Regions from separate parts of the Streptomyces sp. NPDC031225 genome, predicted to be linked through region 1. Evidence: riboswitches for the same ligand, from Rfam matches in the RefSeq annotation. Region 1 holds a riboswitch; the other holds the start of a gene.
The links. Region 1 has a riboswitch for glycine ahead of gcvT (glycine cleavage system aminomethyltransferase GcvT). Riboswitches for the same ligand answer to the same signal wherever they lie in the genome.

Region 1 (3,396 bases):
GGGCGGAGTTCACCAGCGACGGGTCGTTGACGACGTCCTCGTTGACCTCGGTGACCTCACCGGCCACCGGGGAGTACAGGTCGCTGACCGACTTGGTGGACTCCAGCTCGCCGCAGGTCTCGCCCGCGGTCACCGTGGCGCCGACCTCCGGGAGCTGAACGAAGACGACATCGCCGAGCGCGTTGGCCGCGTGCTCCGTGATGCCGACCGTCGAGACGCCGTCCTCGGCGCCCGACAGCCACTCGTGCTCCTTGCTGTAACGCAGCTGCTGGGGGTTGCTCATGGCCTGAATTCTCCTGTACGCGGGGGAGTGCTGGTGGATGGGGGTCCTGCGGAAGGCGTGCGTGAGCAGCGACTATGTGCTCAGCATCACCTACGGCGACCATGTCCGGCCGCCTGTTTCCGGGCGCCTGCTCAAGCCTTTGCTTCCGGCGCCTGCTTGCGACGCCTGCTTCCGGCGCTTACTTCTGACGCTTGTAGAACGGCAGCGCCACGACCTCGTACGCCTCGTGGCTGCCCCGGATGTCCACACCGACACCGGCCGTGCCCGGCGTCGCGTGCGCGGCGTCGACGTACGCGATGGCGATCGGCCTGCCCAGCGTGGGGGAGGGGGCGCCGGAGGTGACCTCGCCGATCACCTGGCCGCCCGCGACGACGGCGTACCCGGCACGCGGCACCCGACGGCCCTCGGCGACCAGGCCGACGAGGACGCGCGGGGGGTTCTCGGCGGCACGCGAGGCGGCCTTCCCAAGGGCCTCGCGCCCGACGAAGTCCCCCTCCTTCTCGAACTTCACGACCCGGCCGAGCCCGGCGTCGAAGGGGGTCAGCTCCCGCGAGAGCTCGTGCCCGTACAGCGGCATGCCCGCTTCCAGGCGCAGGGTGTCCCGGCAGGACAGTCCGCAGGGGACCAGGCCCACACCCTCGCCGGCCTTGGTCAGCGCCTGCCACAGCTCGACCGCGTGCTCCGGCTTCACGAACAGCTCGAAGCCGTCCTCGCCGGTGTACCCGGTGCGCGCGATCAGCGCGGGGACCCCGGCGACCGTGCCCGGCAGACCGGCGTAGTACTTCAGCCCGTCGAGGTCGGCGTCGGTCAGGGACGCGAGGATGCCCGGCGACTCCGGTCCCTGGACGGCGATCAGCGCGTACGCGTCCCGGTCGTCGCGCACCTCGGCGTCGAAGCCGGCCGCGCGCTCGGTCAGCGCGTCCAGGACGACCTGGGCGTTGGAGGCGTTGGCGACCACCATGAACTCGGTCTCGGCGAGCCGGTAGACGATCAGGTCGTCCAGGATGCCGCCGTCGGCCTGGCAGATCATGGTGTAGCGGGCCCGGCCGACACCGACGGACCCGATGTTGCCGACGAGGGCGAAGTCCAGAAGGGCGGCCGCGGCCGGCCCGCTCACGGTGATCTCCCCCATGTGGGATAGGTCGAAGAGCCCGGCCTTCGTGCGCACCGCGTTGTGTTCGTCGCGCTCGGAGCCGTACCGCAGGGGCATGTCCCAGCCGGCGAAGTCGGTCATCGTCGCGCCGAGCGAGCGATGCAGGGCATCGAGGGCGGTGTGACGGGGTTCAGAACTGCTCATCGGACGGTCGTCTCCAGGGATCCCAGGACATGGGTGTGACGGGCGAGGTGATTCCTCCCCATCTGTCATCGGAACCTGAGAGGTTCGCCATGAGGAACATGGCTTGCACCGTGGGTGGAGCCGCCTTCGAGTGGCGGCCCGCTTTTCAGATGTGCCTCGCCCGCGCGGTAACGGGGGCCTGAGAGATTCAAGGGAGGGACTTGCTCCTTCGGCGCCCGGGTACACGTACCCAGGACTCTCCCGCGCGGATTCAAGCGGCCGGTATGCAGTTGGCGCGGACATCATTGCACGCATCGCGGGCGGGCGGCAGGGCCGCACCCGGCCCCTCCCTTTGTAACTGGCTTGTGGCGGTACGCGTACAGAATCACGGGAGATCATCCATTACCTTCTCTTTACGCTCGGTGGGGAGGGGAGACCCTGACCCCGGAGGAGGACGATGACGGTGAACAGGACCACCGCGTACGCGACGACCACGGGCCTGGCGCTGCCCAAGCAGCCCGCTGCCCCGGCCGTCGAGGCCCGCGGCACGCGCCCGGCGCCGGTCGTCCGTGACCTGCGCGACCGCCTGGGACACAGCCCGCACGCCCTGCTCTTCGGCCCCGGGGACCTCGTCGTCATCACCGGCCTGCCCGGCAGCGGCAAGTCCACCCTGATGAAGCGTGCGGTCAGCGGGACACGCATCGACTCCCAGGACACCCGCGACCGCTGGGACGACCGGCTCTCCTCCTTCCTGCCGTACGCCGTCTACCGCCCCCTGGTCCGGCTCGCGCACTACGCCGGGCTGCGCCGCGCCCTGCGCTCCGGCGAGGGAGTCGTCGTGCACGACTGCGGGACGCAGACCTGGGTGCGCGGCTGGCTGGCCCGCGAGGCCCGCCGCCGGGGCGGCGCCCTGCACCTGCTGCTCCTCGACGTCACGGCGGACGCCGCGCTGGAGGGTCAGCGCGAACGCGGCCGGGGTGTCTCGCGGTACGCCTTCCTGCGCCACCGGGGCGCGGCCGCCCGTCTGATCCGTGCCGTGGAGCGGGGCGACCTGCCGCCGGGCTGCGCGTCGGCAGTGCTGGTCGACCGGGCGGCGGCGGACGTCCTGCGGCGGATCGGCTTCAGCGGCTGAAGTAGGAGAGAACCTTTTCCGGGCCGGTCCGGCTTCCGCCGTACCCGCTAGCCTTTCAGCCGTATCAGTACTGGGTTCACAGCAGGCGGTCAGACAGATGGATTTCCCGGCGGATCTCCCCGCGGACTTCTCGGAGTTCCCGGCACAGACGGCACACCCCCATCCGCACGGCGGATGGCCGGGCAACGAACTGGAGGAGGTGCTCTCCGCCTCCCTCGGCATGCCCTCGGCAGGTGCCCGGATCATCGAGGTGCTCGGCCGCAGCTTCGTCTGGATCCCCCTGCCGAACGGCGGGGGCCCGCACAGCGGCCCCCTCGACCTGCCCACTCTGGAGATCGGGGGCCAGGCGTTCGTCCCGGTCTTCAGCTCCGAGGAGCAGTTCCGCCAGGTCGTCGGCAGTCATCTGTCGTGCACCATCGCCCCTGCGGTCGAGTTCGCCCGTGGCCTGCCCCCGCACGTGGGCATCGCCGTGAACCCCGACGGCGTGGTCGGCGTCCCGCTTCCCCCGGCCGCCGTCGCCGACCTCTGCCGGGTGGGTCGCACCCCCCTCGACGGCCCCAACACCGGCGGGCGGGTCAAGCTCTACGAGCCGGACTGGCAGGACGACCCGGTCGACTTCCTCGCCACCGCCTCGGCGGAGTTCGCGGCGACCGGCGTGGTCCTGACGGCCCGCCGCTGCCTGGCGGCCATCGAGACGGCCGACCC
Region 2 (3,396 bases), on a different contig from region 1:
GCGCGTCCGGCAGCGCCTCCTCGGTGGCCGCGTCCAGCACCTCGATGTCGGCCTCGACCCCGAACGCACCCCACACCGCGGCGAGTTGGGCCCGCAATGTGGTCTCATCGCAGGCGATGGAGACATGGTCGGCGTCGACGAGGTGGAGGTTGACGCCGTTCTGCCGTGCCGCGGAGACGACCTCGGCGGCCTTCGCGGGCACCCGCACGGTGAGCGTGTCGAAATAGGAACCGTGCACGACCTCGACCCCGCCGGCCGTGAGACCCGCGGCGAGGATGTTCGCGTACCGGTGCGTCCGGCGTGCGATCCCCCTGAGTCCCTCGGGCCCGTGGTAGACGGCGTACATCCCGGCCATCACCGCGAGCAGCACCTGGGCGGTGCAGATGTTGCTGGTCGCCTTCTCCCGGCGGATGTGCTGCTCACGCGTCTGCAGCGCGAGCCGGTAGGCCTTGTTCCCGTCGGCGTCCACGGACACGCCCACGAGCCGCCCGGGCAGGCTCCGCGCGAACTTCTCCCGCACGGCCATGTATCCGGCGTGCGGCCCGCCGAACCCCATCGGCACACCGAACCGCTGTGTGGTCCCGACCGCGATGTCCGCCCCGAGCTCACCCGGCGACCGCAGCAGGGTCAGCGCGAGCAGATCGGCGGCGACGGTCACGAGCGCGCCGAGCTCATGGGCCTGGTCGACGACCGCCTTGATGTCGCGTACGGCCCCGGAGGCGCCGGGGTACTGGAGGAGCACCCCGTTGATCTCCCGCTCGGCGAGCTCGGCCGGGATTCCGTCGCTGAGGTCGGCGACCACGACCTCGACTCCGGTCGGCTCCGCCCGGGTCCGGATCACGGCGATGGTCTGCGGCAGCGCGTCGGCGTCGACGAGGAAGATCCCCTTCTTGTTCTTCCCCATCCGGCGGGACAGTGCCAGGGCCTCGGCCGCGGCGGTCCCCTCGTCGAGCAGCGAGGCACCGGAGGTCGGCAGCCCGGTGAGGTCGGCGACCATGGTCTGGAAGTTGAGCAGGGCCTCGAGGCGCCCCTGCGAGATCTCCGGCTGATAGGGCGTGTAGGCCGTGTACCAGGCCGGGTTCTCCATGACGTTGCGCAGGATGACGGGCGGCGTGAAGGTCCCGTAGTACCCGAGCCCGATCATGGAGTCGAGCACCTGGTTCCGGTCGGCCAGCGACCGCAGTTCGGCCAGCACCTCGGCTTCGGTGCGCGCTCCGGGCAGCTCCAGGGCATCGGCGTTCTTGATCACATCCGGCACCGCGGCGGCGGTGAGTTCGTCCAGCGAGCCGTAGCCGACCTGGGCGAGCATCTTGGCCTGAGCCCCGTGGTCGGGGCCGATGTGACGCTGCTCGAAGGGGATTCCCTGCTCGAGCGTGGAGAGCGGAATGCGATGGGCGGTCATTGCGGAGGCCTCCTGGTCTGACGCGACCTTCGAGGGGTACACCCCGGCACGGGTACCCCGACGGCCTCCCCCTCTGTCATCTCAACCTGAGAGCTTCACCAGACCGCCCGAGAGCAGTCGGCTTTCACCGTCGGTGAGAGCGGAAGCCGTCGACACCCGCCCTGCTTTCCAGAGTGACCTCGCCCGTGCGGTACGTGAGCCTGAGAGATTCCGGGGAGGATTTGCTCCTTCGGCGCCTCCGATGATGTCTGGAGGACTCTCCCGCACGGTGTCGACAGCCGCCTGCAACACTACCAGCGAGGTCAACGCCCGAGCTTTCGAGTGGCCGCACACCCCGATGTGCTCTTTCGTAGTGCTTACGACCGCTTCGGATGAGGTGCGACCAAGTGGAGGGCCCGTGCAGACCGACATCGATCCGCGCAACCTGATCGGCCGCAAGGCGTTCGACCGCAACGGCACCAAGATCGGCAGTGTTGACGAGGTCTACCTGGACGACGCGACCGGCGTGCCCGAGTGGGCGGCCATACGCACCGGCCTCTTCTCCCGGGACGCCTTCGTCCCCCTTGGACCGAGCGAAGTGATCGAAGGCACACTCCACGTCCCCTTCGACCGCAGGCTCATCAAGGAAGCCCCCGACTTCGGCGTGGGCCGGCACCTCTCCCCCGAGCAGGAACTCCAGCTCTACCACCACTACGGCCTCGACACGGCCCCACCGCCGTCGTTCCCGGACCGGGACTTCGGCAAGCTGGCGGGCACGGAGGAAGCCGACGCCTGAGGCACCTTCCGGCCCGCTCACCCGCCGACCAACCCGTCACGGGTGATCCGGTGCGGACCCGCCGCCTCCACCAACGGCAACGGCTCGGCCGGCTCCAACGCAGGATCCTCGACCCGGAACGTCCGCACCCGCCCCGGCTCCGAATCCGGCGTCTCGAACCGCACGGTCACCCTCCCCAGCCCGCTCCCCTGCACCCACCCGTGCCCGTACTCGGCATGCCGCACATCGTGACCGGCGACCCACCTCCGCCCGACCGCCACCTCCCGCTCCTCCGCAGGCGTGTCATCAGCCGCCTCCTCGACGGTGTCCTCCCCGCGCTCCTCCATGGCCTGAGCGAACAGGTCCTCCTGCGTGAAGTCCGCCAGCCCGCTCACCCCCACCCCCAGCAGCCGCACACCCCCCGTGGAGTCCACGCCCTCCAGCAACCGCAGGGCGGCCTCCCGCACCACCGCGGGATCGTCCGTGGGCCCCCGCAGGGTCTCGGACCGCGTCAGCGTCGAGAAGTCGTACCGCCGCACCTTCAACACGATGGTGCGTCCCGACAGCCCGGCCGCCCGCAGTCGCCGCACACACCGGTCGGCCAGCCGCTGCACCTCCAGCCCCACCCGGACCCGGTCATGGATGTCCACGTCGTACGTGTCCTCCACCGACACCGACTTCGTCTCCCGCGCCGCCACCACGGCCCGCTCGTCCCGGGCCAGCGCCATCGCGTACAGCCCGTGCCCGTGCGCCTTCCCCAGCAGCCGTACGAGCTCGTCCTCCCCCGCCTCCACGATCTCGTCGACCGTATGGATACCGGCCCGCCGCAGGTGGTCACCCGTGGCCGGCCCCACCCCCGGCAGCGTCCGCACCGACATCGGCCCCAGCAGCGCCCGCTCGGTCCCCGGTTCGATCACCACCAGCCCGTCCGGCTTGGCCTGCTCGGAGGCGATCTTCGCGAGCATCTTGGACGCGGCGAGCCCCACGGACCCCGTCAGGCCGGTGCCGGCCCGTATGTCGGCCCGCAGCTTCGCACCGGCCAGCCGCGCCGACCGGTCGTCCCAGGCCGTGCCCCCGGCCTCCAGGTCCACGAACGCCTCGTCCAGGCTCAGCGGCTCCACCAGCGGCGACAGCTCCCGCAGCAGCCCCATCACCTGCTCGCTGATCGACCGGTAGAAGTCGAAGCGCGGCACGAGATACGCGGCGTTCGGCGCGAGCCGCCTGGCCTGGCCCATGGGCA

Region 2: it holds a riboswitch for glycine, as region 1 does, so the genes downstream of both, gcvP (aminomethyl-transferring glycine dehydrogenase) here and gcvT (glycine cleavage system aminomethyltransferase GcvT) in region 1, are expected to answer to the same signal.

What each region holds. Positions count from the first base shown of each region.
Region 1 is NZ_JBVIHJ010000010.1:216,425-219,820, reverse strand. It holds gene gcvH (glycine cleavage system protein GcvH) at 1-283, opposite strand, end outside; gene gcvT (glycine cleavage system aminomethyltransferase GcvT) at 462-1,580, opposite strand; glycine riboswitch at 1,633-1,735, opposite strand; glycine riboswitch at 1,736-1,833, opposite strand; gene ACZ48Z_RS19370 (AAA family ATPase) at 2,017-2,691, shown strand; gene ACZ48Z_RS19365 (enhanced serine sensitivity protein SseB) at 2,789-3,396, shown strand, end outside.
Region 2 is NZ_JBVIHJ010000017.1:9,043-12,438, reverse strand. It holds gene gcvP (aminomethyl-transferring glycine dehydrogenase) at 1-1,402, opposite strand, end outside; glycine riboswitch at 1,466-1,580, opposite strand; glycine riboswitch at 1,581-1,676, opposite strand; gene ACZ48Z_RS27020 (PRC-barrel domain-containing protein) at 1,800-2,177, shown strand; gene ACZ48Z_RS27015 (DNA polymerase IV) at 2,195-3,396, opposite strand, start outside.